One region of the Alistipes sp. ZOR0009 genome, then DNA from elsewhere that is predicted to be linked to it. Evidence: riboswitches for the same ligand, from Rfam matches in the RefSeq annotation. Region 1 holds a riboswitch; each other region holds the start of a gene.

The links. A riboswitch is a leader RNA that binds a small molecule or an ion and turns the genes downstream of it on or off. The one in region 1 is predicted to bind thiamine pyrophosphate.
Region 2: another riboswitch for thiamine pyrophosphate. It lies ahead of L990_RS02850 (TonB-dependent receptor); the one in region 1 lies ahead of L990_RS06765 (class I SAM-dependent DNA methyltransferase).
Region 3: another riboswitch for thiamine pyrophosphate. It lies ahead of L990_RS11815 (sulfide-dependent adenosine diphosphate thiazole synthase); the one in region 1 lies ahead of L990_RS06765 (class I SAM-dependent DNA methyltransferase).

What each region holds. Positions count from the first base shown of each region.
Region 1 is NZ_JTLD01000020.1:27,392-38,094, reverse strand. It holds gene L990_RS19170 (GAF domain-containing protein) at 1-2,111, opposite strand, end outside; TPP riboswitch at 2,367-2,458, shown strand; gene L990_RS06765 (class I SAM-dependent DNA methyltransferase) at 2,527-3,234, shown strand; gene thiM (hydroxyethylthiazole kinase) at 3,240-4,049, shown strand; gene thiE (thiamine phosphate synthase) at 4,133-4,765, shown strand; gene thiL (thiamine-phosphate kinase) at 4,864-5,862, shown strand; gene thiD (bifunctional hydroxymethylpyrimidine kinase/phosphomethylpyrimidine kinase) at 5,888-6,694, shown strand; gene L990_RS06740 (TenA family protein) at 6,697-7,350, shown strand; gene L990_RS20605 (DUF4139 domain-containing protein) at 7,438-7,629, shown strand; gene L990_RS06735 (hypothetical protein) at 7,688-8,371, opposite strand; gene L990_RS06730 (response regulator transcription factor) at 8,696-9,376, opposite strand; gene L990_RS06725 (FtsB family cell division protein) at 9,529-9,885, opposite strand; gene L990_RS06720 (DMT family transporter) at 9,937-10,703, opposite strand, start outside.
Region 2 is NZ_JTLD01000009.1:8,100-18,802, forward strand. It holds gene L990_RS02830 (hypothetical protein) at 1-55, opposite strand, end outside; gene L990_RS02835 (hypothetical protein) at 118-549, opposite strand; gene L990_RS02840 (DUF2007 domain-containing protein) at 569-949, opposite strand; gene L990_RS02845 (alpha/beta hydrolase family protein) at 1,033-1,950, opposite strand; TPP riboswitch at 2,313-2,408, shown strand; gene L990_RS02850 (TonB-dependent receptor) at 2,481-4,928, shown strand; gene pnuC (nicotinamide riboside transporter PnuC) at 4,992-5,597, shown strand; gene L990_RS02860 (thiamine diphosphokinase) at 5,591-6,232, shown strand; gene L990_RS02865 (hypothetical protein) at 6,283-6,744, opposite strand; gene panB (3-methyl-2-oxobutanoate hydroxymethyltransferase) at 6,971-7,786, shown strand; gene L990_RS02875 (RluA family pseudouridine synthase) at 7,790-8,491, shown strand; gene hutI (imidazolonepropionase) at 8,970-10,214, shown strand; gene L990_RS02885 (DUF4197 domain-containing protein) at 10,226-10,703, shown strand, end outside.
Region 3 is NZ_JTLD01000037.1:6,415-17,117, reverse strand. It holds gene thiC (phosphomethylpyrimidine synthase ThiC) at 1-1,213, opposite strand, end outside; gene thiE (thiamine phosphate synthase) at 1,287-1,910, opposite strand; gene L990_RS11815 (sulfide-dependent adenosine diphosphate thiazole synthase) at 1,913-2,680, opposite strand; TPP riboswitch at 2,739-2,833, opposite strand; gene L990_RS19285 (BACON domain-containing protein) at 3,169-4,767, opposite strand; gene L990_RS11805 (helix-turn-helix transcriptional regulator) at 6,399-7,142, shown strand; gene L990_RS11800 (helix-turn-helix transcriptional regulator) at 7,150-7,881, shown strand; gene L990_RS11795 (AMP-binding protein) at 8,081-9,706, opposite strand; gene L990_RS11790 (MFS transporter) at 9,881-10,703, opposite strand, start outside.

The sequences.
Region 1 (10,703 bases):
AGCGCACAAGCGGCATCGCTCACCCTTCCATAGCGGCCATCTCTATGCTTAAAGTAGATGCTCTCTGATGTAGAATGGAACAAGGCAGCAAACATTTGCTTATCAATCTGCGTAAGCTCAATGGCAGCACGTTGCTCCTCCTGAATACGCGACATCTCCTCCTGAGTAGATTGCAGCTCCTCCAAATTCTGGCGCATTTCTTCCTCCGCTGCAGCCATCTCTTCAGCCTGCACCTTCGTTCTTTCGAGCAGCTGAGCCGTATGATGGTTAACCCGCACGCTACGAATGGTGGCAGCAATACTTTCGCCTATCTTTTCAACAAACTGAAGCTTATAATCTGGAATTTCCTGTAAAGAGGCAAGTTCGAGTACCCCTAAAACCTCACCATCTACCTTCATTGGTACTAAAAGCAACGAGCGAGGTGGCGTATCTCCCAACCCCGACGTAATGGCTATGTAGTCTGTAGGAATTTCTAGCAAGTAGATAGACTCAGCCTCGGCATAGCAGCGACCAACCAGCCCTTCGCCAACAGCCATCTCCTTATCCACCATCTTACGACGATTGTAGGCAAAGCAGGCTGTCATTTCCAGCACCTTGCTCTCCTCGTTAAATACGAAAAGGGCACCTTGGTTAACATCGATATAACGAACTAGGCTCGAAAGCAAACGGGCAGAGAACTCCTTCATGTTGGAATCGCTCGCACGTAAAAGTTCGGCAAATTGCGCCATCCCCTCTGCTGCCCAGTGCGTAATAGCCTCCTGCTCCTGACGTTCCAATTCCAGATTCTTGCTTTTTAGTAGATTCTCCTTCATGGCCACCAAAGCAGCTGCCATATCATCGCCAGTTCTGTCAGCCAAGTCGACATCAAATTTTTCCTGTCCTATAGCAACAGCAAACTCAGCCGCCTCCTTTTGCGAATCTATCAGCGTATTTATAGAGCTAGCAATCTCGCCTAGTTCATCTTTATGATGCAATTCGACATAGTTAGAACCAAATATTTCGCCACGAGCTAACCGCTGTATGCTCCCATTGATCTCAATAATTGGCTTTACAACCTGAACCGCCATTTTCCTTACAACAACTAGCACTACCACCAGCATTATTACAGTAACCAACAGTAATAGTCCCAGCTTTAACCATATTAATGCATAGTAAACAGAAGTAGGTACCGATACCACAAATACCCATCGGGCATTTGTCTCGTCTAGTATCACAGGAAGAATAAACGACTGCATTCCATTATCCTTAATCTCGACACCTTGACCTTCTACCTCCCCTTTTTCACCGATAATGTCGCTAACAGTCTTGTACAAGAGCTTATTTTCCGATATGTACTTCATCCTCGAATCCGAAATCTCTGAAGAGTAAGAGGCCACCTCTCCGTTGGGTGCCAACAGGTACGCCACTGCATGAGGAGGAAGCTTAAAACTTTTTATCAGCTGGTTTATTTCCTCCAATGGAAGATCGACCCCAGCACTTCCTATAACTTTCCCATCATGCTCTACTGGAGCAGCCACTGAAATCACCTTAACAGATGAACCTCCATCGTTGTAGCTGCTTTCGTGAGGAATAGAAACAATAGCCTGCTTAAATTCCTCCGCTTTTCTCAAGTTTGCCTGCAGTTCTCCGTCGCCAATGCCTGCCATTTTCTGGCAAACAGCTGCTGGGCGAGTATAAGTCGACTGATAAAACAAGCGACCACCATCAACCCTACCTAGCTGAGCAGCATCAAAGCTGTAGTAGGCCGATTGGTAAAGCAAAATTCCTTTGTAATGATTAAGCCTTGTATTGTAGTTATACAAGCTACGCGATAAGTTCGAGTCAGCCGCCGCCGCGTTGGTATGCATCATGTAGTCGGTAGACATGCTCAGCGCACGAGCAACTCCGATAGCCCTATAGATACGAACTTTTAGTGCGTTAGAGCTCGACTGTGAGAATTCGCTCGCAGAGTTGGTAGTACTGCTAATCGCGTAATCCCAAAAAAGTATCGCAAAAAATAAAAATAACCCCATCAGCAACAGCGAGAGCCAAAAGCCGACTTTAAAAAGTACCCGCTTCTTCAACGACGTTTCCATGTCTTTGAAGAACTTCCAATCCCTATATTCCAACATGTTTTTTTTCCTAGATTAAGTCCGAAATTTAGGCGACAAAGATATCTTCTTCGCCTTCGGAATATTTACAATTTAACCATCTTTAAATTGCATTATACAAATCCAAAGCATACAAAATCTAACAAAGACAAACACCTGCTTCTATAAATCAACACAATAGTAATCCTCCGCAAATAACATTGTTATTAAACATATTCCTCCATCTATCAAAAAACGGAAAAGGAGACAAGGATTGCGCATTTCGGCTATCTTTGTAGAGACTGTTGGGGGTGTCCACTAGGGCTGAGATTATACCCCATGAACCTGATCTGTTTCATAACAGCGTAGGGAAACGGGATTTTTTGAAGACTTTTTCGTTAGATTCAATCTATTTCGCCGTTTCACATACGTGGAGCGGCTTTTTTATTTTATGACTATGGATAAAAGTAGCTTTGACCAGTATGCCAGCATGTACGATGCCTGGTTTTTAAACAACGAGCATGTTCTCTACTCCGAGCTAAAGCTGGTTGCCCACTTCCTCCGCAAGAATGCGGGCAACGTGCTATCGGTTGGATGCGGGAGTGGTCTTTTTGAGATGCTCCTCGAAAAAGAATATGGTATAGTGGTAAAAAATGGCATCGAGCCATCGACAGGAATGGCGGAGATTGCCCGCAAACGAGGAATGAACGTCGCCATAACCACCGCCGAAGATGCCCAATTTGGGATAGCCTGCTACGATACGATACTCTTTAACGGGACTCCCAGCTACATTACCGATTTGCAAGCCGCCTTCGATAAAGCCTATGCTGCTCTTAAGCCAAACGGCAGAATTGTGGTAATCGATGTTCCGAAGGAGAGCTCGTATGCGCTACTCTACAACCTCGCTAAAGCAGTCGAAACGTGGGATCACCCGCTGTTAAAAGGAGTACACCCGCAAGATCCATATCCAATAGAGTTTGTAAAGGTAGCCAACTGGCGCACCACCGCCGAAAAAGTCGAGATGCTCGAAAAAGCGGGCTTTGGGGAGATGCAGTTCGCCCAAACGCTTACCAAGCATCCAATCTACTCGAACAACATTACCGAAGAACCTCGTGAAGGATTTGACTGCGGAGACTACGTTGCCATAAGCGCCATCAAAAACTAAAAGATATGAACCAAAACAGAAACCTAGCCAACGATTTGGCACTTATCAGAGAGAAATCGCCGCTGGTACACAACATAACCAACTACGTGGTGATGAACAACACCGCCAATGCGCTGCTTGCCATTGGCGCCTCGCCTGTAATGGCCCATGCCACAAACGAGGTGGCCGACATGGTTAACATTGCATCATCGCTCGTTATCAACATGGGTACACTTAGCGACCCTTGGGTTGAAGCAATGGTGGCAGCAGGCCAAGCGGCCCACCAAAAAGGCATCCCTGTTATATTCGATCCAGTAGGAGTTGGCGCAACTCCCTACAGAACGGTGGTGGCCATGCAAATAGTAGAAAAGTGCAAGCCAACCATCATAAGAGGAAATGCGTCGGAAATTTTATGCCTTGCCAACGAAAATGCAACAACCAAGGGGGTTGATAGCACCAATACCTCGGCATCTGCGCTAGAGGCGGCCAAGAAGCTAGCCATTGCCACCAACTCGGTTGTCGCTATTAGCGGAGATATTGACTATATTACCAACGGTAAAACCGTTTACACGGTAAGCAACGGATCGCCACTGATGCCAAAAGTCACTGGAATGGGTTGTACCGCAACAGCCATAGTTGGGGCCTTTGCGGCAGTAAACAGCAATGCCCTGCTAGCAGCAACCAACGCCATGACCATAATGGGGGTTGTCGGCGAAATGGCCGCAATAAAATCGGCAGGACCAGCCTCAATGCAGGTAGCCTTTATTGATGGGCTATATAATATTGTAGGATTAGTGGCCGAACAGCGAGCAAAAGTGGAAATGCTACATGCATAAGGCTGTAGCCTCCACTCACTCTAATGCGTAGTTGGAAGAACTAACATCGAAATAGAAAAGATTAAATCAGAATATACGCAGATATGGTTGACTTAAGCCTATACTTGGTTACCGACCGTTCTCTATCGTACGGAAGAGACCTAGAATGGATTGTACTAGAGGCCGTAAAAGGGGGCGTAACAATGGTACAGCTAAGAGAAAAGGATTGCACAACGCGAGACTTCATTAAGCTGGCAGTACGTTTAAAACAAAAGTTAGAGCCCTACCGCGTACCTCTAATTATTAACGACCGAGCAGACGTTGCTTTGGCCGCTGATGCAGATGGGTTGCATATCGGACAAAGCGACATGCCCTACGAGATTGCCCGTAGGCTGCTCGGATACGATAAGATTATCGGGCTATCTGTCGAAAATATGGAGCAAGCGCGCCAGTCAAACCTGTTAGATGTAGACTACATCGGAATTTCGCCCGTGTTTGGAACGCAAACGAAGAAGGATATCGCGCATCCATTTGGCTTGGAGGGAGTAAAAGAAGTTGCCTCCTTTACCAACCATCCTACCGTTGCCATTGGAGGCGTAAATAGTAGCAATGCTGCAGATATTGTAAACGCAGGAGCCAATGGTATCGCGGTAGTCTCGGCAATATGCTCGGCTACATCGCCTAAAGATGCAGCCAAAGAGCTGATCGAAAAAATGAAGTTGAAAATTACAATCTGAAAATAGGTGTATTGCAATGAAAACGCAGCATTAAAAGAATCCACTTAAGGTAGACTTGCTACGCTAAACAGCAATATGCAAACCAATAAAGTAAGACGATGTTACTAAATAGTATAGGAGAGTTTGGCTTCATTGAAAGGTTCAAACCAATGTTCAGCCACCTACTAAATAGCGGGCAAACTGGAATTGGTGACGATTGTGCCATCATCCCCGTAAATGAAAAGGAAGAGTGGCTGGTTACTACCGATTTACTGGTAGAGGGTGTACACTTTCTGAAAGATGCCATTAGCCCTTACCAGCTGGGCGTAAAATCCATGGCCGTTAACCTTAGCGATATTGCTGCAATGGGAGGTACCCCTATAGGAGCCTTCCTATCCATTGCCATACCCAAAGATACCGAAGTAGAGTATCTCGACGAGCTGATGAAGGGAATCCATTCCGTTGCAGAAAGGTACAGCGTACCGTTGATGGGAGGCGACACCACAAAGTCGTTGCAGCACTTGGCCATCAACGTCTGCATTATTGGCAATTGCGAAAAGGGAAAAGCCAGACGTAGAGGAATGGCAAAGGTGGGTGATCTAATTTGCGTCAGCGGAAACCTTGGCGACTCAGCAGCGGGATTAGAAGCCGTACTAAATAAGTTTCCAAAAACGCCCGCAATTACAGCTTTGATAGACAAGCATCACACTCCCACTCCCCGAATAGAGGAAGGTGCGCTACTATCATCGTATGCCGGGGTACATGCCATGATGGATTTATCGGACGGTGTTGCCTCCGATCTTCCCCACATACTAAAGGCCTCGGGGTGCGGCGCCATTATAGAGGTTAGCCATCTCCCCATATCCGACGAGCTGCGAAGTGCGGCAGAGGAGTACGGATGGGACTGCCTTAGCATGGCAGCAGCAGGTGGCGAAGACTACGAATTGTTGTGTACCATAGCCCCTAGCGATTTTGACGCTGTAAACGAAGCCTTTAAATCGAACTTTAGCAAGGAGCTAAGCACCATCGGCTTCATAACTGGCGGAGCAAGTTGCATTAAATGGCTCGACAATGGAGAAGAATTTAACCTAGGCAATGTAGGCTTTCAGCATTTTTAAAAACAACTGAAACTGATACTATAAAATGGAATATAAGCGCGTACTTACCATAGCTGGTAGCGATCCAAGCGGAGGCGCCGGCATTCAAGCCGATCTTAAAACAATTTCGGCCTGCGGGTGCTTTGCCACTACGGCCATCACCGCTATTGTAGACGAAAATACGGTAGGCGTGTATGGAGTGCACCCAATACCAATTGAGTTTGTTAGAGGGCAGATAAAATCAGTGCTCGAAGATATTGGTACCAACGCCATTAAGATTGGCATGCTGCACTCCTCAGAATTAATTCGTGCGGTGATAGATAGCGTTGAGCCGTATGGTTTTTGCAACGTGGTGCTAGACCCTGTAATGGTCGCAACATCGGGAGATAAGTTGCTACAGGACGAAGCTATTGAAACGCTTCGTAACGAGCTGATTCCCCGTACAAGAATAATCACCCCAAACATCCCTGAAGCAGAAATACTTTTAGGGCAAAAAATAAAAGGACAAGGGGACCTTACAGAGTGTGCTCGGGCCCTTTCGCAGGAGAGAAAAGTATCCGTACTGCTAAAGGCCGGACACCTTACCGATAGCACACTAACCGATATCCTGTACAACGCAGAGACCGACGAAGTGCTGGAACTCACCTCCGAGCGAGTAGCCACCCGCAACACGCACGGGACTGGTTGCACCTTTTCGTCGGCAGTGGCCGCGTATTTGGCTCACAACCTATCCTTAAATGAGGCCGTAAGCAGAGCTAAAGAGTATATTAACACCGCCATAGTCCGCGGCGCCAAGTATGAAATAGGGAAAGGGCATGGTCCTGTACATCATTTTCACCGTTTTTGGGATTAACCATGAAAATACCTCCAGCAGGAAATTTCACTAAGCGGTGCTGGCAGCAAGCAGAGCCCATTTACCGCCGGCTTATAGCCTCCGATTTTATTGTTGGGCTGGCCAACGGCACGCTTGCTTCTAGCAGCTTTGGGCATTACCTCCAACAAGACGTTATTTACCTTAAACATGACAATGAAGCCTTCGCGCGACTTTCCCAGCGAGCAGAAACACAAGACGAACAAGCGTTTTTTGAGCAGATTGTTACCGACGGTATTGAAATGGAGCAAGTAATACGCACCACCTACCTTAATCATTATGGGCTGAAGGAAGCAAAAACGTTATCACCTGCCTTTGAACGCTACTGCAACTTTCTACATCAGAAAAGCAGCAACTCGCTATTTGGAGAGGCTGCGGCAGCACTGCTACCCTGCTTTTGGATATATGGAGCGGTAGGCATGCATGTGGTTGAGCATAACGTCCCCAACAATCCCTACCAGCTGTTTATTGACACGTATGCTGGCGACGAGTATAACGATTTCGTAACTCAGTATATAGCCATTGTAGAAAAGCATGGAGCCAAGGCTACCACGGAAGAGCAGCAGTTAATAGTAGATGCCTTTGTAGAAGGAACCCTACACGAACTCCGAGTTTTTGAAGAAGCAATTCAATTCTAGAAAAAATACCACAAAAGGGCTGCACGGACATGCGTCCCTTTTTGTCTGAAGAAGAATTAGAATAACAAAAGAAATGGAGTTGCTACAATTATTGCTATATTTCAAGTCTGGGCACTTAAAACAATAAAAGTTGAGGTGCTGGAGCAATCAGGGGCTAAAGCCGATACGGACTCAGGTAAATTGACGTGGAAATTACCACTCGCACCCAAAGAGAAAAAGATACTACAGCTGAGATATTCGGTAAAATATCCGCAAGGGAAAAAAGTAATTGTAGACTAATATAAAAGGAGAAATGGCATTACCATTTCTCCTTAGCATACGACCTATAGCTTTTGCCTTACTTTGCGGTTGTAAACGTATAACCAGCTACAGGGCGAACAGTAGAATAGATACTAGTAGTTACATTATAGGTAGTACCCCGTTTTAAGGTACCATTTATAGGAACGGTAGCAACACCTTCTGTTGGCCCGTTTTTAGGTATGTTAATGAGACCAACCTGAGCGCCAACCCCAAATGTAGCACCCTCTCGAACAATTAGGTATCCATCCCAACGACCAAAACCTTGAGGATTTGAATCGAACTTAAAGTAGCTGGTTACCTTATCAATTTCGTGAGAAATACCCTGACACATAGAAGAGTTAGCCATGAAAGCTTGTCCGTTGATGATAAGTACGGAAGTTACCACCTCGTAAACAGGATCGCTATAGAATGGACCATAGCATAAAACGTAGGTATTCTTGGTAAAATCTACCTTATCGCTACTTATCGTAAACTTACCGCTGCTCTTGCCATCCAGAAACTGCCTAACAACAGGAGCATCTTGCTCACTAATCTGATCCTTGTACAAGGAAACATATCCGCCATTTGCATCACCTGAGTTGGGGCGAGTCAACATAAACTCACAGCTTCCTGTTCCTGTAATTAGAACGTTAGAAATAGCCGTTCTCCAAGTCTCATTAACGCTTAAATACATTACATCTGGAACCATCAGTTGAGGTCTTGCCAAAGTATCTGTTGCCATAATATAAAATATTACATTACTCCTACTCGTAGGCTTTTCGGAATTCCGCCCTTGCTGCAAGCTGAGCAAAACAGCATCTTCAGCTAGAGACTGCCGCTAATACTACATCCCTAACCTTAAGAAAAAAGAAAGTTACGCCAGACAGAACGGCTAAAACAAGCGTAGTTTTGGGTAAAATCCAGACAGGGTTACCACCTATGGCTTACCAATATTAAAAGGATTTATACTCTTAAAACTCGTCAAAGCCAGCACAAACAGGAAGAATTCGTACTCAAAGTCCTTTTACCGAACAACTAGATGGTTACGCCTAAAAATCAAAAAAACTCAACGGTACGCGACAACAGAAGAAACCGTTACAATATGGTTCTGTACTCCAAACATTACAATGCCAGCCGTATTCTTGGAGGATGTTTTGATAAGAATCTTTTTCCGGTACCCCTCAACCGTGCGAGGGCTGATAGAAAGAATCGCTCCAATCTCGTCGGTAGTCTTTTCTTCGGCTATTAGCTTTATAATCTGAATTTCACGATCGGTAAGTTCGGAGTACCTCCTCCCCTTTCGGCTTTTCTGCTTAACCACCATTCGGTAATCGATATCAGGAATTCCGGCGCTAAAGCAAAACCCCTTTTGCATAACGGATCGAAGCACGACCTCCACCTGCTTTACATCCGAACTTTTCAGGATGATGGCGTTAATATGCTTAGCAAGCAAACGAGCGGCTATCGCCTCATTGTACCGATCTGCTAACGCAATAATTTTTAAATTCGGGATAAAAGAACGAGCCAGATCGACCATCGCAACCACATCTGCACCTGGAAGGTTAACATCTAACAAAACAAGATCCAACCTCGCGCTTTTGCTCATAACAAGATTCTGAAAGGAGGCGCTATCAGAAGCCTCTTCGATAGAAGCTGGATGAAAAACTTTATTAAGCAGCTCTGTCAATCCCAACCGAAAAAGAGGATACGCGTCAACTACTACAAATCGACAAAACTTTGAATTCATAAAACAGAAGATTACTTGGCAATAATCTATAAAGAGAAAAGCAGAAGATTTGTTATTGATAATATGGCAACAAATACTAATAAGTTTCTTTTTAACACAGTACAAAAAAAGGCGTTAGTTTTCTAACGCCTGACTACTATCTGCATATAAAACTACTTCACAATAAATATTTCCTCATCAGCCTGCTTCATAAGGTACTGCTCGCGCGCGTACTTTTCCAAGTTCTCATTGTTAGAGGTGAGTTCTTGGATTCGGGTACTATCTTCGGTGATTTTGGTTCTGTAGTAATCCATTTCATCCTTCATATCACCAATTTTAGAGGTATTCTCGAGCATATCTACCAAATTGTAACGATCAAAGAAGGTTAACCAAACCAAAAATACGACGATAGTAAGCGCATACTTATTCCTTAACACCACCAGCGCCTGCCTAAACGAGCGCACAATGGGATGACCTTTTAAAGAAGATCCTTTGGGTGGTTTCGCTTGCTGTTGTTCCTGTTCTTCCATTTTACCTAAGATTACGACAAAGATAGGCGAATCGGAAAAACAATTACAATACTACAGGAAGAAAAGTGCAACACCTGCAATGGCGATAACCGCTCCGATAATTTCCTTTACGGTAACCTTCTCCTTAAATATTACTACCGACACAGGAATGATGATAATAGGCATAATGGACATAATGGTTGAGGCAACACCAGTAGTAGCATGCTGCACCGCAAATAGCGATAACGACACGCCTAAGAACGGTCCAAATATGGAACCAATGGCAACCACGCTTATGACTTTAGGACGATTGAGCGACTTAAAAAATATGCCCCACTGCCTAATTGCAAAGAAAAAGATCGTAAACCCAACCAGTGCCGCAATAGCACGTATCTGAGTTCCTTGTATAGGATTAAAATTACCAATCCCATATTTACTTAACACCAATCCAAATCCCTGCCCAAATGCACCTCCAAGGGCAAGAAGCAACCCTTTAGTAGGATACTTTAACCCTATACGCGAAGTTCCCTCCTCCTCGGCAGTAGGCCGCTCAAGTATAACCAGCGCAATACCACCTAAGGTAAGCGCCATGCCAACTAAGCTAAGCGGACTCATCGTTTCACCCATAATAAGCCAACCAAAGATAGCTGCAATGGGAGAGCTAAGCGTCATTACAAGCATGGAAATGCGAGCTCCAATAAGCACGTAAGCCTGGAAAAGACATAAATCCCCTATAACGAAGCCCACCAGCCCCGACAATGAAAGCCAAACAATGTTATGCAAAGATGCACTGGTCGGGAGAAAACTTCCGTAGGCAAAAAAGCTATAGGAAGAGAGCA
Region 2 (10,703 bases), on a different contig from region 1:
TATTTGCATTCCATATAAGGAGAACGATTGAAATTAATATTTTGAGAAGTTTCATTTATCCGTTTGTTGTTATTTGTTGATATCGATTATTTTATATGCGTTATTGGCTGTTTTTGCTTATCGGTGTGGTTCGCTTTTTTTTATGTGCTCCTTTATCAATGCTATCCTTTGCTCGTGATCGGCGGAGTTGGCTTCGTCTATCACCTTGATGTGCTCTAAAATTAGGAGCGCCCTGTGGAGGAGGGCGAGCTTGGTGTTACACTCCTGCTTAACGGCTATTTTTTCGAGCAGGGTGCTTAGCATAAGCAAGTTTTCGATGTCGAATCCTTTTATCTTCTCGATGTACTCTACTGCCTGGTCGTCGTTTTTTTGGATGAAGGCCCCGAGATCGAATTCGAGGTAGTATAAAAGGTCTTCGGCTGTTTGCCTATACAGCACCTCGGCTGTAGCACCCTTACGATGTGCACTGCCAGCTACTTTACTGGCAATCATTCTTACTATTGCTCCTGTTTTTTCTATTTCGCGGAGCATGTAATCCTTCTGTTCCATATTTTTTATCGAACTTAGGTTATACCGAAAGAAATATAACTGGGAGTATGATGGCCATTATTAAAATGGTGATAAGTATAATAAAGCGCAGCTCCACCGTTAGCGTTCCAATGAGCGGCAATCTTGATGTTTTTTTGTCGAACTCCGAAATGAAGGACGGGGTAGGTGTTGTTTCCTCCTTAATGTAGCCTGCTTCGAGCAGCGCCTGCATGGCTTGTTCTACGTCGGTTTCTTTTACCTGCACCTTTACGCCTCCAATGGCGTTGGAGTAAAAGTTATTTACCTGCGCAGTTAAATCGTCCTTAATTGTTACTTCAATTCCTTCCGACTCGAGCTTTGCTTTTGCTAGGTAGGCCTCTTGTGGGTAGGTAAACGATATTACAGTAATCCAATTTTCCATAGTTAGGGTTATTTTGGGGAAACTTGAGCCTGCCTTTGGATGGATTAAGCTCAAGTTCTGTTTTTCTTACCCTAAATATAGCACTATAAGTATTTATTGAGAAATTCTAGCACCTTTTTGTTGTAAACCTCGAAGTTTTGCATCGGTCCGTTCGCGCCTCCATGCTCCGCTTTAGGTACAATCCATATTTCTTTTTCTCCAGGTAGCATCGCTAGGATGGATTTGCTCATTGCAACAGGCGTTCTCTCATCTTTTTCGCCAACAATTAGCAATGTTGGCCTTTTGAAACGTGGTGCTAGCATAATTGGGTTTAATTCTTTAGGATAATCTGCTGGCACTATTAGCTGCCTGTTCTTATTTTTTGGCAGCGCGCGGATTATTGGCATCACCTCATCGAATGATGTCATAAGCGCTTGCCTTACAAAGCACTTTATGTCCGAATCCAGACTTGCCGCTGCCATTGATAGGTACGCTCCTGTCGACCATCCCATCAGCGCAATGCGTGTTGGATCAACCTCTGGCTGTTTTTTTACCATCTCAATCACCGATTTGTAGTCGGTAAGAAATTCGGTGTACACCATGTAGTCCTCGTTCATCTTCCACTCGTAGCTTTCGCCAAACCCGCGCCAGTCGAAGGTTACGACGTTGTATCCGTTGGCAATGTAGCTCCCGGCAAGCGCGTACTGCATCCAGCTCATGTTTGCGGCGTCGCCGTTACATATTATTATGGTTGGGCGCTTTCTTTTGTCGAGCAGTTTGTAGGTTCGTTTAGTAGGATTTTCCCACGCTTGCTCTTTTTCCTTGCTGCTTAGCGAATCTTGTGCCGGGTATAGCCATGTTTTTATTCTAAGCTTATCTGGAGTTGTAACATCTAGGTCGCGATATATCAGCCCTAGGTGTTCTGGATAAAACCGATATTTTCTATCGGGTTTTATGGCTATTGCGGTAGCCGAACAAAACAATAGTAGGATAGCGAGGCCTGCTGTAATTCTTTTTGTCATGGTTTTGTGTAGTTTAATGGGTAATGCTAAGTTTTAAAACGGTGTTGCTGCATATAATATTGCAATATCTTAGGATGATGCGCTTTTTACATGGTTATTGGTCCTAAATGTGGAATGGGTGTTTCGTCTATCAGTCTTGTTTCGACGTTTGATAGGTTTGCTCTTTAGCAAGTTTACGCGTATGTTTAAAATGCTTTCTACTAAATGGCTGTTGTTAGGGTGTTTGTTTACCATTATTTATATTGGCATTTAGTTTATGAATGCGATGTTGCTAAAAATCATTTGGATGTAAGTCTTGTTTTTGCATTTTAGTGCATGTCTAATTTATATCTCTTTATTAAAATATTTTACGTTACCTTTGCATCGACTAACGGGGGTGCCCTAATATTACGGGCTGAGATTATACCCTTTAACCTGATCCGGGTAGTGCCGGCGTAGGGAGTAAAGCGAACATATCTACATTTTATTTTCCCCCTTTTAATATTTACGGCGGTAGTCGTGCCGATGTTTAATTATTAAAAGATTTAATCATGCGCAAGTTAAGCGTAATCGTTACGCTGCTTTTGGTTTTTGCCGCTCTGGTAGGTTCGGCAGCCATTAAAGGCGGAAAAACAATCTCTGGAACAGTTGTTGGAGTAAAGGGAGAGCCTCTGGTTGGGGCTACCGTGCTAATCGAAGGTGTTGGTAAGGGAGCTACCACCAACGGTCGTGGGTTTTATCGCATTGGTGATGTAAAACCAGGTGTATATACCCTTCGATTTAGCTTTGTTGGCTATCAAACACAGCAGCTTCGTGTCGACATTAAGGAGAGTCAGGCTTTAAACGCGGTGCTAGAGGTGCAATCGGTTCTTGGCGACGAGGTGGTGGTATCCGCTACTCGTGCATCAAAGCGAACTCCAATGGCATTTACCGATCTTAAGGCTTACGAGATAAAAAGAAACAATACAGGAGGCGATGTTGCTCAAATATTTGAGCTAACACCCTCTTTTGTGGCCACCACCGAGAGCGGAATAGGTATCGGTAACACCGCATTTAGTATTCGTGGTACCGATGCAAGCCGCATCAACATTACCGTTGATGGTTTTCCCATTAACGACCCCGAGTCGCAGCAGGTTTTCTTTGTTAACATGCCCGACGTAACCTCTTCTGCTAGCAGCGTGCAAATTCAGCGTGGTGTTGGAACGTCAACCAACGGTGCAGGAGCATTTGGTGCTACCGTAAACTTCCAAACAGGCTCTGTTAGCAACGAACCTTATGCCGAGATTAACAACTACGTGGGTTCTTACAACTCGTGGCGCGGAAATTTTTTAGCGGGCACGGGATTAATTAACAACCGCTTCCGTTTTGACGCCCGCATCTCTCGTGCTAAGAGCGATGGCTATGTTGATAGGGCTACTTCTGACCATAAATCGGCTCAGGTGTCTGGTTCTTACTACGGCGATCGTAGTACGCTTAAGGCCACCATAATTTATGGAGAAGAGAAAACCGGAATTAGCTGGACGGGCGTTCCCAGCTCTATTATTGGTACAGACAGAACCTATAATCCTGCCGGATATTATAAGGATAAGAATTTCAACACCCACATTTACGGAAACGAAACCGATAACTACAAGCAATCGCACTATCTGCTTAACTACTCTCGTAAGTTGTCTGAAATATCAAGCCTGAATGTCGGTTTCTTTTTTACTCATGGCGAAGGATTTTACGAGAATTATAAGGATAGCTCAAAGGTTAAGAAGTACGGGTTGAAGCCTTACGATTACAATGGTAAAACATACAAGTACAACGATTTTGTTGTGCAAAAATGGTTGGATAACGACAATGTGGGATCAACAGCCTCCTTTGTTTTTACTCCAACGGCCAACTTGAACTTCACTTTAGGCGGTGCAGTTAGCCGATTTACCAATGATCATTTTGGAAAGATTAAATGGTCGGAGATTAACCAAGGTATTTTGCCCGATTACGAGTGGTATCGTAGCAAGTCAACCAAGGATGATGCCAATATTTACTTTAAAACGTCATGGCAGGTAACCGACAATCTAAACGTTTATGGCGATATTCAGCACCGCTACATTTACTACAAAATGAAGGGGCTTGACGACGATGTTGTTGATATTTCCCAAAGCCATACATTCAATTTTTGGAATCCTAAGATGGGGGTTTTTTATTCTCTTGATGAAAAAAACAGCATGTTCGCCTCTTTTTCGGTAGCCAATCGCGAACCAACTCGCACCGACTATACCGATAACTTTAAATCTGCCAATAAAATTACTTCAGAACGTCTTTTCGATTACGAACTTGGGTATAAATATGCAGGAAGTACAATAAATTTGGGTCTCAATGTTTACTATATGCACTATCGCGATCAGCTTGTTCTTACGGGTAAACTAAATGATGTGGGATATCCAATTCGCCAAAATGTTCCTACCAGTTATCGCCGTGGAGTTGAGTTAATGGCTGGCGTTAAGATTTTAGACAACCTAAGATGGGAGGGAAATTTGACGCTTAGCCAGAATAAAATTAAAGACTTCGTCTATTCCGTGGAGTTGTCTGATTTGAATCCAGATGGGACGTGGGTAAACTATGAGATTAAGGACTACCATTTGGGAACTACCCGCATTTCTTTTTCTCCTGATGTGATTGGTGCAAGCCAACTTACATTTGAGCCGTTCCGAAACTTTAATATTATACTCACCTCTAAGTATGTTGGACGTCAGTACTACGATAATTCGGAGAATGCAAGCAGAATGCTAAAGGCTTACTTTGTGAATAATCTAAAAGTTGGTTACGATTTCTCGGTTGCTGGAGTTAAAAATATAGGAGTTCAAGTTGGTGTAAATAACCTGTTGAATGAGAAGTATATTGCTAATGCTTGGGTTTATCGTGCTGAGTTCAGAAATGCGCCAGACTATATTGAGGACGGCTTATTCCCTCAAGCAGTGCGTAACTATTGGTGCCGCTTATCGCTACGCTTCTAAAATATTTCATCTTTAATATTACCGATACGCTTTTACATAGCGTATCGGTAAAATCTTATAGAAATGGTTAGTTGGATTGCTGAAAACTATGTGGAAGTTGTTGGTGCAGCCTTGGGGCTCATTTTTCTTTATCTGGAGATAAAGGAAAAGGTGTGGCTTTGGCCAGTGGGGTTGCTTTCGTCTATTTTTTATGTGGTAATCTTCTTCGAGGCAAAGTTTTATGCTGATATGGGATTACAGGTGTACTACGTTGTTATTAGTATTTATGGTTGGTATCGGTGGTGGCGAGGAGCTGGAGGTCATTCTCATAATAACCTGCCAATAGTTAATCTGAAATTTGGACTTGGGGTTAAGCTATTAGCCATAAACACCGCTTTATTCTTCGGAATTGCAGAAATCCTTAGGCGATTTACCGATTCTCCAATTCCCTATTGGGATGCGTTTACTACCTCTTTAAGCATTATTGCAACTTGGATGCTGGCAAAAAAAATCATTGAGCAGTGGTGGATTTGGGTAATTGCTAACTTTGTCTCGACGTGCTTATTTGTATGGAGGGGCTTATACCCATCGGTGGTGCTTTTCTTCTTTTACACGGTTATGGCGTTTGTAGGCTACTACTCGTGGCGTAAAACGTTACGCGTACAAAAAAAAGATGCTGAACAATGTTAAATTCTGATGTTACGGTGATTTTGGCCGATGGTGAGTTTCCTTCTCATCCAACGGCGCTTAATATTCTTCGCTTTTGTAGCAGAGTTATTTGCTGCGACGGGGCGGCTGCAAAGCTTGTTGCTAGCGGCATTCGGAACCCAGACTTTGTGGTTGGCGATTTAGATTCGATTGATCAAAACTTGGTTGAGGAGTTGAATGGTAAGGTTGTCCATTTTGAGACACAAGACACCAACGACCTAACGAAAGCGTTTGAATTTGCAATTGATAGCGGATATCAGGATATCGTTATTCTTGGAGCAACGGGATTGAGGGAAGATCATACCTTAGGCAATATCTCTTTGCTGATGAATTATGCTGAAAGGGCGAACGTTCGGATGTATACCAACTATGGTTTTTTTGTTGCGTTACGTAGTTCTTCTCGGATAGAAAGTGAAAAAGGACAGCAGGTGTCTGTGTTTTCGTTTACCCCCGATGTGCCAATATCCTATCAAGGGCTGAAATGGGATATTACCAATCGTCCGTTAAAAATGTGGTGGGAGGGTACTTTAAATGAATCTCTCGGCGACTATTTTACCATCGAGTTCGAAAATGCAAAGGTGGTTGTTTATCTTGCCTACATGGATGTGAAAAAATAAAGGATGAAGTTCTCTCCATCCTTTATGCTATTTGAAAGGTTGTGCTTGCGTTACGCCACTTCTGTATTGTAGCTTAAAATAAGCTTCGAATGGCGAGCGTACTCAACGTAAACTTTGTCGCCAGGATTAAATTCGTCCCAAGAACCGGTACTTAATAGTTGGAAACTGTGGTTGTTGAAAATTTTTGTTCCGTTAATTTCCATCACCAAGTTTTTCTTTTTGTTTAGCGATACTTTCTCTTTGATTATTGCAGTCCCAACTACCTTTATCCGCTCCTTCAAATCCCTCAATATTCCTACAAACTTGTAGGTAAATAGTATTGCCCATCCTATAAAGTTAATAGGCATTCCAAGTACAATTCCGCTCACACCAAAGGTGGTGTAGGATAAAACTAAAATTAAGGCGGCAGTTGAACCTGCATAAATCCAATACCGCTTAGTTAAACCTTTAATGTACCCACGGAGGATCTGTACTTCGCGCCCCGTTAGGCTGTCAAAGTTGTAAATAAGCATATAGATTAAAAGTTACAGGTGAAAAATTCTAATTCCAACGCGCTAAAAATATGAATTATTGTCAATAATCCGTTGCGTAATGACATTATTTATCTCTTTTTTTGAGATTGGAGTGGAGATTGGGTTCGTTTTCCATATTTATGGGGAATAAGCGTAAAATGTTAATTGAACTACTTACCTTTGCCCATTATTTACTTGCAAAGATTACTTAGCAAACCCAAAGTTTATGTCTGTAGAAAGCAACGTAAGGGTGGTTACCACTCATCGCCTTGCCGAAATGAAGGCAAAAGGCGAAAAGATCGCAATGTTAACCGCATACGATTACTCTATGGCTCGCATTCTTGATGCAGCAGGTATCGATGTGCTTTTAGTTGGAGATTCTGCGTCAAACGTAATGGCTGGGCACAAGTCTACGTTGCCAATTACGCTTGATCAAATGATATACCATGCGCAGTCGGTTGTTCGCGCCGTAAAGCGTGCCCTCGTAGTTGTCGACCTTCCATTTGGAACGTATCAAGGTAACTCAAAAGAGGCATTGGCGTCGGCCATTCGAATAATGAAGGAGAGCGAGGCTGATGCAGTAAAGCTTGAAGGCGGGGCTGAAGTTATAGAATCTGTACAGCGTATTCTATCTGCAGGGATTCCTGTGATGGGGCACTTGGGGCTTACACCTCAGTCTATTCATAAGTTTGGGACTTATACCGTTCGAGCTAAAGAGCAAGCAGAAGCAGAGAAGTTAGTGCAAGACGCACATCTACTAGAGGTGGCAGGCTGTTTTGCGGTTGTTCTCGAAAAGATTCCGGCTTCGTTGGGAACCAGAGTTGCCAGCGAGCTCAAAATTCCAATTATAGGAATTGGAGCCGGGAACGGTGTCGATGGGCAGGTGCTTGTTTCTCATGATATGATGGGAATAACGCATGAGTTCTCACCTCGTTTCCTTCGTCGCTACCTTAATTTGTACGACGAAATGAAGGAGGCCGTGGAGATGTACGTAAAAGATGTAAAAAGTTCAGATTTCCCTAACGATAAGGAGCAATATTAGCCAATGGCTTTCAATCCAAATAACATAATCTACGAGGACAATCATATCCTTGCTTACAATAAGCAGGTCGGAGATATCGTTCAGGGCGATAAAACAGGAGACCAGCCTTTGTCCGAAATTATTAAGGTATTTATAAAGGAGCGCGACGCTAAGCCTGGTAATGTTTTTTTGGGAGTTACCCATCGAATTGATAGGCCAACAACAGGTGTCGTTATTTTTGCCAAAACAAGTAAGGCTCTGGAGCGTATGAATGCGCTTTTTCGCGACGGCGGAGTTGCTAAAACGTATTGGGCAATTGTGAAAAGCAGGCCTGAAAAGAATGAGGATTTGCTGGTTAACTATCTTGTTCGCAACGAAAAACAGAATAAAAGTTATGCTTATGATGAGCCTAAAAAGGATTCGAAGGAGGCAAAACTTAGGTATAAGGTTGTTGCTCAAAGCGATAACTACTCATTGCTCGAAGTGGCACTAATGACAGGGCGGCATCATCAGATTCGCACTCAGCTATCTAAGATTGGGTCGCCAATAAAAGGTGACCTAAAATATGGGTTTTCACGCTCAAATCCTGATGGAGGCATCTGCTTGCATGCTCGTAAGGTGGAGTTTGTGCATCCAGTAAAAAAGGAACGACTGGTTATTGAAGCCCCAGTTCCAGATGATGCATTGTGGAAGTATTTTGAAAAAATACTATGGAAGGAAGGGTAGCCCAACGGGGTTACCCTTTTTTCGTACGAATTGGTGTTTTTTCTTTCTAATAAATTTTGATAGGGATACATTGTTGAAAACAATGCAAAGCTGATGTTTTGTTGCTTTTTTTTATGTTAATAAATACATGTTCCTAGCGTTAAGTGTTTATTGCAAACTTTATGGGCTAATATCAATGTATTCAGATGTCTATTTTGTATTTGTTTCAGGAAGAGCATGTGCATATTTTTTGATTATGGCACGAAATGTGTAAACAAAAAGCATAACCTGTTTTAATTAACCTTAGTTGCTGAGAAAGGCGTTGCAGTGATGCAGTAGCCTTTTTCTTTTATATAACCTTTCTATCTGTCTATTTTGATTTTCATGCATCCTTCCTTTTAAACCTTAGTTTTTTCTGGGGGTGTTAGTCTAACTTTAATTTTTTTATAAATTTGACCTGAATAAGCTATTGATTGTAGCTTTTTTAAAAGTCATATATATGAAACTGTTAGTAAAGAATATAAAGAAGCTTGTACAGGTTGAGGATTTACCTAAACGTTGGGTGGCAGGCAAGGATATGCAAACACTTCCATGTGTTGATAATGCCTATCTTCTTATTAGAGATGGCTTAATTGCGGATTTTGGACCAATGGAGTTTTGTCCAACAGGTACAGATGCAGAAGAAGTTGATGCTACCGGGCGTATGGTTTTTCCATCATTTTGCGATTCGCATACCCATATAATATATGCCGGAAGCCGAGAAATTGAGTATATAGATAAGATAAGAGGTCTTTCTTACGAAGAAATTGCGAAGCGTGGAGGCGGTATTTTAAACTCGGCTCAACGACTTCGTGAAGCTTCGGAAGATGAACTTTTTGAAGCAGCAATGGAGCGCGTTAATGAGATTATATCGTTGGGAACTGGTGCTGTCGAGATTAAAAGCGGTTATGGCTTAAGTACGGATTCCGAACTAAAAATGCTTCGAGTGGCTCAACGTATAAAAAGAGAATCGCCTATTACTGTTAAAACAACTTTTTTAGGGGCACATGCTGTGCCTGCAGAGTATAAAGGCCGCCAGTCTGAGTATGTTGATTTAATTATTAACGAAATGATACCTGCTGTTGCTGCAGAGAACTTGGCCGATTTTATTGATGTTTTCTGTGATAAAGGCTTTTTTACCGTAGAAGAAACGGAAAGGATGATGGAGGCGGGTGCTAAATATGGTATGCGCCCTAAAATTCATGCCAATGAGCTGGCTCTTTCTGGTGGTATTCAGGCAGGAGTAAGGTATTCTGCTCTTTCTGTAGATCATTTAGAGTTCACAGAAAAAGATGAAATGGAATCGCTGCTTAGCTCAACGACCATGCCAACGGTGCTGCCAGGCGCTGCATTTTTCTTAGAGATGGAGTATCCGCCTGTAAGAAAAATGATGGAGGCAGGATTACCCGTAGCTCTGGCTTCTGACTATAATCCAGGCTCATCCCCATCTGGTGATATGAAATTTATTTTGAGTTTGGCCTGCGTAAAAATGAAAATGCTTCCCGAAGAGGCAATTAATGCAGCAACAATAAACTCTGCATATGCTATGGGGCTAAGCGAAACCCATGGTTCTATTTCTAGAGGAAAAATTGCAAACTTTTTTATTACAAAGCCAATTCCTTCGTACGAATATATGCCATATGCTTACACGCAAAAGTTGGTGGATGAGGTATATTTGCATGGCGAAAAAGTATGTAATAAGTAAATCTTTTTATTATGAGAGTTAAATTGATTGTTTGGGTGTTGTTGTTCGCGATGACGGGTACTGCTCATGGGCAGCTGTTGAAGAAGTTGAAAAAAACAGCAAAAACCATAACATCAACTACTGCTAATGGGTCCTCTTCTGCTCTTTCCAATGCCGATTATGTAAAAGGGTTGAAGGAGGCCTTGAATATTGCTGCGAATAATTCTGCGGTTACCGCATCGACCATTGATGGATTTAATAAAAATGTGGATATAAGAATTCCTTTTCCTCAAGATGCAATTGTTGTGAAAAACTATGCAGTTAAGATGGGGCTAAAGCCTCAGGTTGATGTTTTTGAGGAAAAGTTAAATAGGGCGGCAGAACTTGCAGCAAAAAAGGCTGCTCCGATTTTCTTAAGTGCAATTCAGAGTATGAGTATCACTGATGCTACTGGTATTGCAATGGGAGAGAAAAATGCTGCAACGCAGTATTTGAGGAAGACATCGGGCG
Region 3 (10,703 bases), on a different contig from region 1:
TGTGGCTTTCCGACTCGTGCTTACGCTTGCGTGCCTGTTCGGGGTTAATGGCGTGAGCAAACATCCCTTCCCAGCTTAAATCGCGTCGTGCTTTTGATATGGCTAGGTCTCGGTTCCGAGCGCTGCCGATGTTGTTGGCCGAATCGGCACATTGTGCGGCAATACGGCTGGCTATGACTCCTTCTCGTACGTCGTCGATGTTGGGAAGACAGAGGTGTTCGGCAGGCGTTACGTAGCAGAGGAAGTTGGCTCCGTGCATCCCGGCTAGCGCTCCTCCAATTGCACCAACAATATGGTCGTATCCAGGAGCCGCGTCGGTAGGTAGCGGACCAAGCACGTAGAATGGTGCGTTGTTGCAGAGCCTTTTCATTATTTTCATGTTCATCTCTATTTGGTTTAGGGGAACATGTCCAGGCCCTTCTACCATAACCTGTACGCCTGCGGCTCTGGCTCTATCAACCAGTTCGCCCAGAATTAGCAGTTCGGCAATCTGTCCGCGGTCGGTGGCGTCGTCTCCACAGCCAGGTCGGAATCCATCGCCAAGGCTTATGGTTACATCGTACTGGCGGCATACTTTAAGTATGCGGTCGTACTGCTCGTAAAGAGGATTTTCTTTGCCATTATCCTTCATCCATCTTTTTAAAATGGAGCCGCCTCGGCTTACAACACCACAGGTACGATCGTGATTTTGGAGGAAGGAAACCGAAGTTTGGGTTATTCCGCAATGTAGCGTCATAAAGTCGACTCCCGCTTTGGCTTGATACTCAATTTCGGCGAAGAGCTCTTCTGGATCAAGGTCGGCGATTGCTCCGCCACGGGCAAGTAGCCGCGTTGCTACGCTGTATATGGGTACCGTACCTACCATAATGGGCGATTTACCAATGATGGTATTTAGCGTATGGTGAAGGTCGCCGCCAGTAGAGAGATCCATTACAGAATCGGCACCATATTTTACCGAAACATCCAGCTTTTCGAGCTCCTCATCTAGCGAGCAGTGGCGATCGGAGGTGCCAATGTTGGCGTTCACCTTGATGCTGATACCTGCACCTACGCCTTTGGCGTCGAACTGGTGGTTGATGTTTTTGGGTATAACGATATGTCCTTGGGCAACCTCGTGGCAAAGCCAGGTGGGGTCTACCTTTTCGTAGGCTGCTACAGTTTTCATTTCGGGGGTTACAATACCCGCCTTGGCATATTCTAGCTGTGTTATCATTTATTCTCGTCTTTTTAGTTTGGGGAAGGCTATAAAGCTTCACATTGTAGTGCTACTGTCCTCATCATGCCTTTTAAGGGTTTAGCTTACGCTGAATTTCGGATAGCCTAAGCTGTAGCTCGCTGGTGCTGGTTGCCGACATAAAGTGGCGAACCAACGACACGTTGGTAGCACCCGCTTTTACAACCTCGTGGATATTTTCGGGAAATATTCCACCAATTGCCACAACGGGAACAGAGGCAACTCCAAGTACCTGCTTCAGCAGCTCGGTTCCGACTGGCTTATCCGGATTGGCCTTTGCGTTGGTTGGGTATATTGGTCCAAATCCTATATAGGCTGGAGCGTGTTTCATTGCCTCCTGAGCCTGCTGCATGGAGTGGGTGGAGAGTCCAATTTTCATATCACCAACAATCTTTCGGGCATCATCAATAGGAATATCATCCTGACCAAGATGCAGGAAGTCGGCACGGCATAGCTCAGCAATATCGGGACGATCGTTGATGACAAGCTGCGTATTTGTTCCCGCAGTAATTGCCCGTAAGTCGCGGGCAACGCGTAGCAGCTCGGCGTCGGACAAATGCTTTTCGCGCAGCTGAAGCATTGTAATACCGCTAGCCACACACTGCTCGGCAATAGCCTTATAGCTAAGGGTGGGCTTTGTTATAATAACGTAAAGCCCTATTTTGCTAGGAGTCATGGCTACTTTATAGAAGCAAGGATATCTTCGGCAACCTTTTTCCCAGAAAGGAGCATCCCCCCGAATATTGGGCCCATGCGGTAGCTGCCGCTTACTCCATTAGAAGCCATTCCGGAAACAAATAGTCCAGGATAAATTTCTTTGGTGTTCTCTATGGTGGTACGTTCGGCCTCTTCTACGGCGAGCGAACGCTCTCCCATAACTTTACCAGTATCGGTGTTTAGTACAATTCCGTTTTTGCGTTCGAGCGTGCGGGCTATCTCACAATCGTGTCCGGTGGCGTCGATAACTGCTTTAGACATGATAACAAGAGGGTCGACGTGCATACGTTCGCGGTGTACGGGTGCCCAGTTTATCACCAATCCGCTAACGCGGTTGTTATGGAAAACAACATCCTCTATGGAGGTGCAGTTAAAGATGGTGGCTCCAACTCGGGAAGCATGGTAGGTGAGGGCAGCAGTGGCGTGTACCGAATCAACAGTGTAGTATCCTTCCTGGTACTTTACGTGGTTTATTCCAAATTCCTTTAAAACGCCAATAGCATCTTCTTGAACGACAATTTCATTAAACATCATAGCTCCACCCCACATACCGCCTCCGGGGGCAAGCTTGCGTTCGAAAAGGGCAACTCGAGCACCTCCTTGAGCAAGGAAGTAGGCTGCTACAAGTCCAGAGGGACCTCCTCCAACAATGGCGACATCGACAGAAAGATTTTCTTTAAGCTTTCGGAAATAGGAATCAATAATTCCTGCAGAAACAATTTGCTCCATAATAGTAGGTTTAAAATTATGAATAAGCCGGAATGCGGAGCATGGCATTGCAAAAATGGACGAATGTCCTACACTTCCCTACGCAGGTATTATCCTGATCAGGTTAAAGGGTATAATCTCAGCCTGTAATGTTAGGCACCCCTAGCTTATTTGCAGGTAAAGGTACACTTCTTTGCCTATCGTGCAAGCTTGTTTTATATGTTTAGGGGCAGCATCTTCCTTTTTTCGGGGATATGCTTCTGTAAAAATAGAAGGCAGCTACCAAGTAGCTGCCTTTGTTAGGATATGATTTGAGTAAAGAATCGCTATTGCCTTTGTGCGGAGTAAAAGGAAGAAAGATCACCCGATGCTTTTTGCTCTTAGCACATTGTAGAGTGGTGGTGTGGTGAAAAAACAAGGGGGATTGAATAAACACCGTCTACAGTATGCTGCTATGGCACGGATGATCTTTCTTTATGGCTTTTAATCTATTTAAGTAGCTATTGCTGCTATTTTAATGGTAGTACCACTCCGTTTTGTTGTAGGGTAATTAGGTTATATTTCTCCCATTCGTCCCAATGAGAATTTTGTTGAAGCTTAGAAGGAACTATACCTGAGAGTTTATTTAACTTAAGACCTAGACGTTGCAATTGGGGGAGGTTTCCTATAGAGTTCGGGATGGAGCCTGTTAGGTTATTATTTTGCAGGTAAAGCATTGCAAGGCTCGATCCTTTAAAAGATGGGATAGTTCCCTCTAGCTTATTTCCGGAAAGTAGCAGGTTGGTTAGCAGCTCTAGGTTGATTAGCTCTGTAGGGATAGTTCCTGTTAGCTTATTCTCATCAAGGATAAGCTCCATTAGATGCTTGCACCTAGCTAACGAAGTTGGGATTGTTCCCTCCAGATTGTTGTACGGCATTTTGAAAAATGTCAAAAGGGTTAGCTTGCTCCAGTCTTCTGGTATTTTACCGGTGAGCTCGTTATGGCCAAGCTGGATTTCCCAAAGCTGGTTTAGCTCTGTTAGCTCGTTTGGAATGGTTCCTTTTAGACCATTATTCCAAAGGTTGATAACAACAACTCTGTCGTCTTTTATTTTGACGCCGTGGTAGGTGCTGATGGGCTTGCTTAAGTCCCATTTTTCTTTCCATTGTTCACCTCCCGCCGACTTATAAAGGGCAGCTAGCGCTAAGCTATCCTTTACTCTTAACGGATTAACCTTAGGTCGGCCTGCTTGGTATACTTTAATGGAAAGGTTGCCAAGTTCCTTATCGCCAGTAAAGGCAATAACCTTTAGTGTTGCAGACCGAGCTGCTTCATTATCGTATTTCGCAATGGTAATATTTACCTTTGCGTTGCCATCTCCTTGCTTTGTTGAAAGAGTGATCCATTGAGGGATGTCTCCTGCCACTCTCCAAGAGGTATTTGCGTTGATAGCTACGATTTTGTTACCTCCGTTGCTGTCTGTTTCAATATCGTTATCGGTGGCTTTGAACTCAAGGGGCTTGCCCTCCTGTTTTACATTGAGCGTTGCAACCTCTTTACCCGAAATAATCTGAAGCGAAGCGCTTCTTTCAACCCCAACAAGCGTACTCGGTAAAATTGTAATTTTAATACTCTCGGTGCCAGTACCTGCTGCTTTTGATATGGAAATCCAACTTTCGGTTGGCGTAGATACCTTCCAGCTTCTGGTACTCTTTATTGTAAGCTCCTCTTCGTGATTCTGAAAATCAACATAAATATTCTGCTTATCGATGGTGATTGACCTATCGCTTTTTTCTTGATTTACAGTAAATACTTTAGTTGTACTACCAGATTTAAAGCGAATAGTGGCGGTTCTACTTGTTTGCTCAAGGTTGTCTTCAACAGCAATCTCGACCTCTCCATTACCCTCTCCGCTAGTAGGCGATAGCTTAATCCAGGGAGCATCAGCTGTAGCCTCCCATTTCCCATTACACATAATGGCCAGCTTTTCCGAAGATTCGATAGGTAGAAACGAGGTGCTTTCTTTTGAGAGCTTAATAGAATCGAGCTGTTCGTTTTTTTTGCTACAGCTAAGCATGAAAAGTGTCTGTAGAAGCAATAGTACTAAAACGGTTTTCCGTAAGTTCATTTAAATTGGGCTTTGGTTATTAATTAGTAAACTGTAATGTGGTTATTGATGGAATTTCGGGGGAGTAACTGTCCTCTAAAGAACCTATAAACCTACGATATAGGCGCATACTGGGCTAAAGGCTGCAATCTTTAGCCATGATATGGTATAGTAAGTTCAATCGTAAAAACGACTATTCCTTCAGCACAAAACGTAGTATCCGAAAATAGGTGAGAAGAAACTCTCTGTAGATACTTTTATACTGTGGTGTTCTTTAGAAATCGACTAAAGCTTATCCTTTAGAAATCCCTTAACCAATATATTTATGAACAAAGTAGATGATTGTTCATGTTTGCGACAAAAGTATACAACAATGGCTAACGAACATTAAAACTACTGCTAACAAATATTAATATATGTAATACATAACGCAAGGTGTTTAGGTTGTGGCATTAAATGTTGGAGAAGTTGCTGAGTGTAGGTTTGGGGTTGAAGTAATATAGAATTCGTTATTTGAAGGTGTAGGCTTTAACTCTATAATAGAAAGAATATTAGCATGGATAGTGATTGGAGTGAGGGATGCAAGGATTAAGATGCGGTAGATGCTTGCTTTAAAAGGATAAGTATGCGTTGGGGGAGAGTTTTGAGCTTTGGAGTACGATAAAAAGAGGGGAGGCTATGTCGATTAAAAGATTTTAAAATGTATGTTGTTATACAAAATGAAAAGATACAGCATGGAGCTTTTATAAGGATCGTGTGAGGTTTTTGTTGTGAGTTAATATCTTTATAAATAAACAAATGCGTTTTATGAATAGATCCAGCTGTCGTTCAAATGTAAACAAAAGTATATTTAATGTTTTAAAATTCACAAACGATAAAGGTGTCATGTGTAGTTGATTGAACATGTTTTCTATATTTGCAAACAGTTAAAACAGTGGTTAAAGCATGTTTTACAGCGGCTCATTTTTAATCTTAGCAGGAGTCTTGTAAGAGATGATATTATTTAGAAGAAGAAAGTATAGGTTGACTTTAGCCTATATTTTGGTGCCGATTCTTACGAAACTAAGGCGTAAAGATTTAAAACAATTAGCAAGGTCTTGTTTTTATTTTAATCCGTCTAATACCCAAACCGCTAAATTGTTGCATACGGTATTGTAATTAGAGCGGTTGTTGAGGCGTTTTTTGGCCGAAGCTTGTTAATCGAAACAAATATATGGGGAATGTTTGTTTAGATCTCGGTGTTTAGTTTTATGGCTGTTTCTTCATTCTAAATTAACTCATTCTCATCTTGCATGATAAACTTGTTGACAATATGGCTAAAGAGGGTTATCTCTAGGATGTCAGTCTTCTGTTTATTAATCTTCTAGGATTTTTGTTTTTGGAGTATGCCGTTTTTCTTGCTTTGGATTGACTTAATGGTTCTTTGCATGGATAATAAGGTTTAGAGGTTTGTATATTTATGTTACCTGCTGGCAGAACCTAATAATATCAATCTTTTTTCATTCGATTGTAAGAAGTAGATATAGGTTCGCATGGGGGATGCCGGCCTGTTAGTGTAATATTATGAATTAGGAGGGCTTTACTATTAGTACGCTCTTGCAGTTTATTAACGTGTTGTTTGAATAGTTATTTAGCCCTATAAAATTTTTGTTATGGTTGGACGGTTGTCTTTTTTTTATGAGAACATGGAGTTTGGGGAGGGGCTTGATGAAGTGACGTATGAAAATCATGTCATAACATTTGCCACTTATGCAAAAATATCCGAAAGTACATTGTACTATGTGGATGAGTATTGTAGGAAGATCTTTATGGCTTCGTATAACCCTAAGATTAGCGACACTAAGTTTGAACGGGAGTTGGATTACGCTTTTTGGGTGGATCATTTGAATGAGGAGGGAATCGCGCTGCTGAATCAAATAAACAAGGCGGTTCACCATTTTTTGTCCGCTGATGGTAAAAATCTAGGCTGGAACTTTAACTTGACGTTTGGACTGTTTCTTAAGTTAGACAAGCATTTTCGGCAATTTACAATAGTGGGAATCCCTGTAGATTTTGTAGGCGATAAGCTTCGCAGCATGCTTTTTATTGTCAGGCCAGAGAAGGAGCATGACTTGCCTTTTTTGGTGATATCATATGGCAAAAATGAGAAAAACTTTAAGTATGATTTCAAAAATGAAAAGTTTCAAGAATTAAAGAAAGTAGAGCTAACGCCAACAGAACTACAAATAATCAACTATTCGGGCCAGGGCTTTAGTGAAGTGGAAATTTGCGAAAAGATGAATATATCAATGCCTGATCTGAAAAATATAAAGTATAAGCTGTTTATGCGGCTAAACGTAAAGAATATGCCTCAGGCTCTTTTTACAATTCACAAGTTGGGTCTTTTGGGAAAATAAAATAGATATGGATAAAGCAAAGGTTAAGCTAGGTTTTAATGATGATATTAAAAATATAGAGCGCCATATTTCGATAATGGCCCATTCAATAGGATTAAAATGTATGCTGTTGGACGCTTTGGCATGGGAATATTTTTTCTACTCTGATTCTTTTGTCCTTCTGACAGGATATAAACGGGAAGAGCTGCCTAGCAATACAGATGAAGCTATTCGGATGCTACTTGCAAGCGAGAATCAGGAAGATAAAATAGAGGAAAATCGTATTCGTTTTCAGACAATAGCCTCGTTAATCCAAGAAAAATCATTGAAAAGCATTGTTATAAACTCATCGTTTAAGCTTAGAACGAAGATGGGAATGCTAGTTAACGTAGACTGCGTATGCCATCCGTTATACTTTAATGTTGATGGTTTACCATGGGTGTATTTGTGCGTAATAAAGCCAGGTAGAAGGGAGAAGGTTCAGAAAACGACTATTTATATGTACGATGGGGATAAGCGGCAGATATACCTTCCGCTGAAGGAGAAGTTTGTCCCGTATGATAATACGGTCTTAAAGGAAGAGGAGCTTACCATTCTGCATTTTGCCACATTAGGCTACAACGAGCAAAAGATGGCGAAGATGCTAAACCAGAATATTACCTATATCAAGTACTATAAGAAGCGAATCTTCGCAAAGCTAAATGTTGAGAATATTACAGAAGCGGTTTATGTTGCGCTTCAATCAGGATTGTTAAAGTAGGACGAATTGAGGCGTAATAAACTTATGCCGATGAGGCTATTGCTTACTGCTTTGATTTCGTTTGCTTCTTTTAATTGGAGCAAAAATATACTCTCGATATACTATTATGCACAGGAACGAGGATGGTTTGCCGGCTAAAACTAACAAGGCGCCTCAAATTTCTATTTCGAAGCGCCTGTTAGCATTATTCCAGAAAAGACTACCAGTATAGGTATCTTTTTATTTTATGAGTTGGGGTTTTCTCAAATTGTACCTTTTGTTCTATCACAAGAGATATCTTAGAGAACTTGTTGACACGGGCATTTACATAGTCTTGTAGCTCCGCCTTCATCTTCTCGACCTTTTCGTTGAAGCTTCTGATGGCATCCTCCTTCATATGGTGGAACTGCTTCTCTAGTTCCTCATAGTTAAAGTGAACCATGGCAACAAGCTTACCCTTTTTTTCGACAACCAAGGATTCGACCACAAAAGAATACTCATTAATTACAGATTCGATCTCTTCGGGGTAGATGTTTTCGCCGCTTGGCCCTAGTATCATATTTTTTAGTCTACCTTTAATGTAGATAAATCCCTTTTTGTCGACAATGCCAAGGTCTCCTGTTTTAAACCAGCCATCTTCGGTGAAGGCTGCCTTGGTTTGCTCCTCGTCCTTATAGTAGCCCATCATAATATTGGGACCGCTGCATACAATTTCGCCTTCCCCCGTTTGAGGGTTTGGGTTGTCGATGCGGATAGATACACCATTAATGGCTGGACCTGTGGATTGAAAGGTTGCCATTTGAGGATTTGTGCCAGCCAGTAGCGGTGCCGTTTCGGTAAGCCCATAGCCAATGGCGATGGGGAACTTGGCTTCCATTAAAAACTTCTCTACAATAGGATCGAGCTTTGCTCCTCCGATGCCAAAGAAGCGAATACGTCCTCCGAAGGTTTCCATCAGTTTCTTCCCAGCAACTCTATTAAGCATTTTGCGAATAGGAGCAATTGAGTAGAGCATCTTTACAACCTTGCTTTGGGTAAACTTGGGAAGAATTTGCCCTTTGTATATCTTTTCGATAATTAGCGGAACGCTGAGCATTATGGTTGGTTGTACCTTTTTTAGAAGCGGAACCAATGTTGATGCTGCGGGTGGTTTCTCCATATACACAACCGAGGAGCCTCCGTAGAATGGAAGCAGCATTCCTAACGACGATTCGTAGGTATGGGAAAGGGGAAGTATGGAGAGAAAAACATCTTCGGGATAAACAGGCTGAAGGTCTGAGGCCATCATAACCTCGCTAGCCAAGTTCTTATGGCTAAGCATTACGCCTTTAGAACGGCCTGTTGTTCCTGATGTATATATGATAACCGCTAAGTCATCGGGCATAGGCGTAGCCTTTACCGTTGCGCTAGAAGTAACTTTTTCGCCTTTTACTAAGGATAGGTTGTCTATACTATAAATAGTTGAAAGCTTGCTTACCGCTTCTTCTTCGATCTTTGAACGTAGCCTGTCTGATACAAATATTGCTCGCGACTGCGAATGCTCTAGTATATTCGATATCTCGGCAGGAGAGAAGTCGGGTAGGATTGGTACAGCGATCATTCCTGCAGTGGTAATTGCAAAGTAGGCGATGTTCCAGTTTGGCATGTTTTGGCTAAGGATAGCAATCTTGTCGCCAGACGTAAGCCCTAAATCGCTCATCTGTGCTTGGATTACTTCTACTTTTGCACGAATATCGTTGTAAGTGTAGGTTTCGCCGTTGGTATACGAATACGCGGTGTTTCCTGCATAACGCATCGTGCTCTCTTCGAATAAATCCTTTAGCGAATTAATTGAAAATCTCAACATCAATTCAAAGTAAGAGTGCGGCAAATGTAGTAGAAAAACGTTCACCGCAGCGTTTCTTATTCCTTTATTGGCAAATATTATGCCTTTTTTTTATACGTGTTTTGTGTAAATAGTTGTAAATGTTTTGGATGTTGATGTATCGCATTACGTTAAATGATGTCATGAGGAGGTATGCTACTCGTAGGTTTTGTACTTAATAAAGTAGAAAAGGGTAACAAAATTGAAAAGAGAATAGAGAGCACCAGCTAGAAATAGCGCCTCTTTTAGTCCATATGCATCGATACACCATCCGTAGATTGGGCCCATTACGGCAAATATTATTCGGATTGTGAAATTTCGAATAGATAGAACCGTTGCTCTTACATCAGACTCTGTAATTCTATTTACATAATCCTTAAGAGTAGGGGTGGCTATGCCTCTGGCAATGTAGAATAGGAGCAAAATAGATAGGCCTGGTAACCATATTTTCAAAGCGAGCAGGATATAGGATAGGCTAAGTAGTATGGTAAAACCCGTTACGGTTGCTACAGGACCAAACCGTTTTTCTATTTTGAAGGCATAAATTGCGCTAATACCTACAACGAGATTTAAGATGGTCCAAACGATGCCAAACCATTGGATAGGCAGGTTGGCTTCGTTGAAGTAGGGTTGGGCAAACCAAGCCATTGTAAGCGTTGATGCTCCTGTGAATGAAGAGAAAAGGGTATTCCATTTCTGCTTAGGGTTGCTGTGCAGCGTTTCCTTTATAATTTTGAAAATGTCGGTCCAGTTTGGTTTCCGTTTTTGGGTTTTTAGAGGAGGCTCCTTTAGTAAGATGGATGATGGAATGGCAATAAACGCAACTGCAGCCTGTGCGTAGTACGGATATCTGATAGAATATATAGCTAGAAGTCCGCCAAGAATTCCGCCTAACGCTTCTGCGAAGTTTCCGATGGAGGTAGTTAGCCCTTCGTATCGGTTGTACTCCCGCTCTTTTTTTGCGTGAATGAGCGAGTCG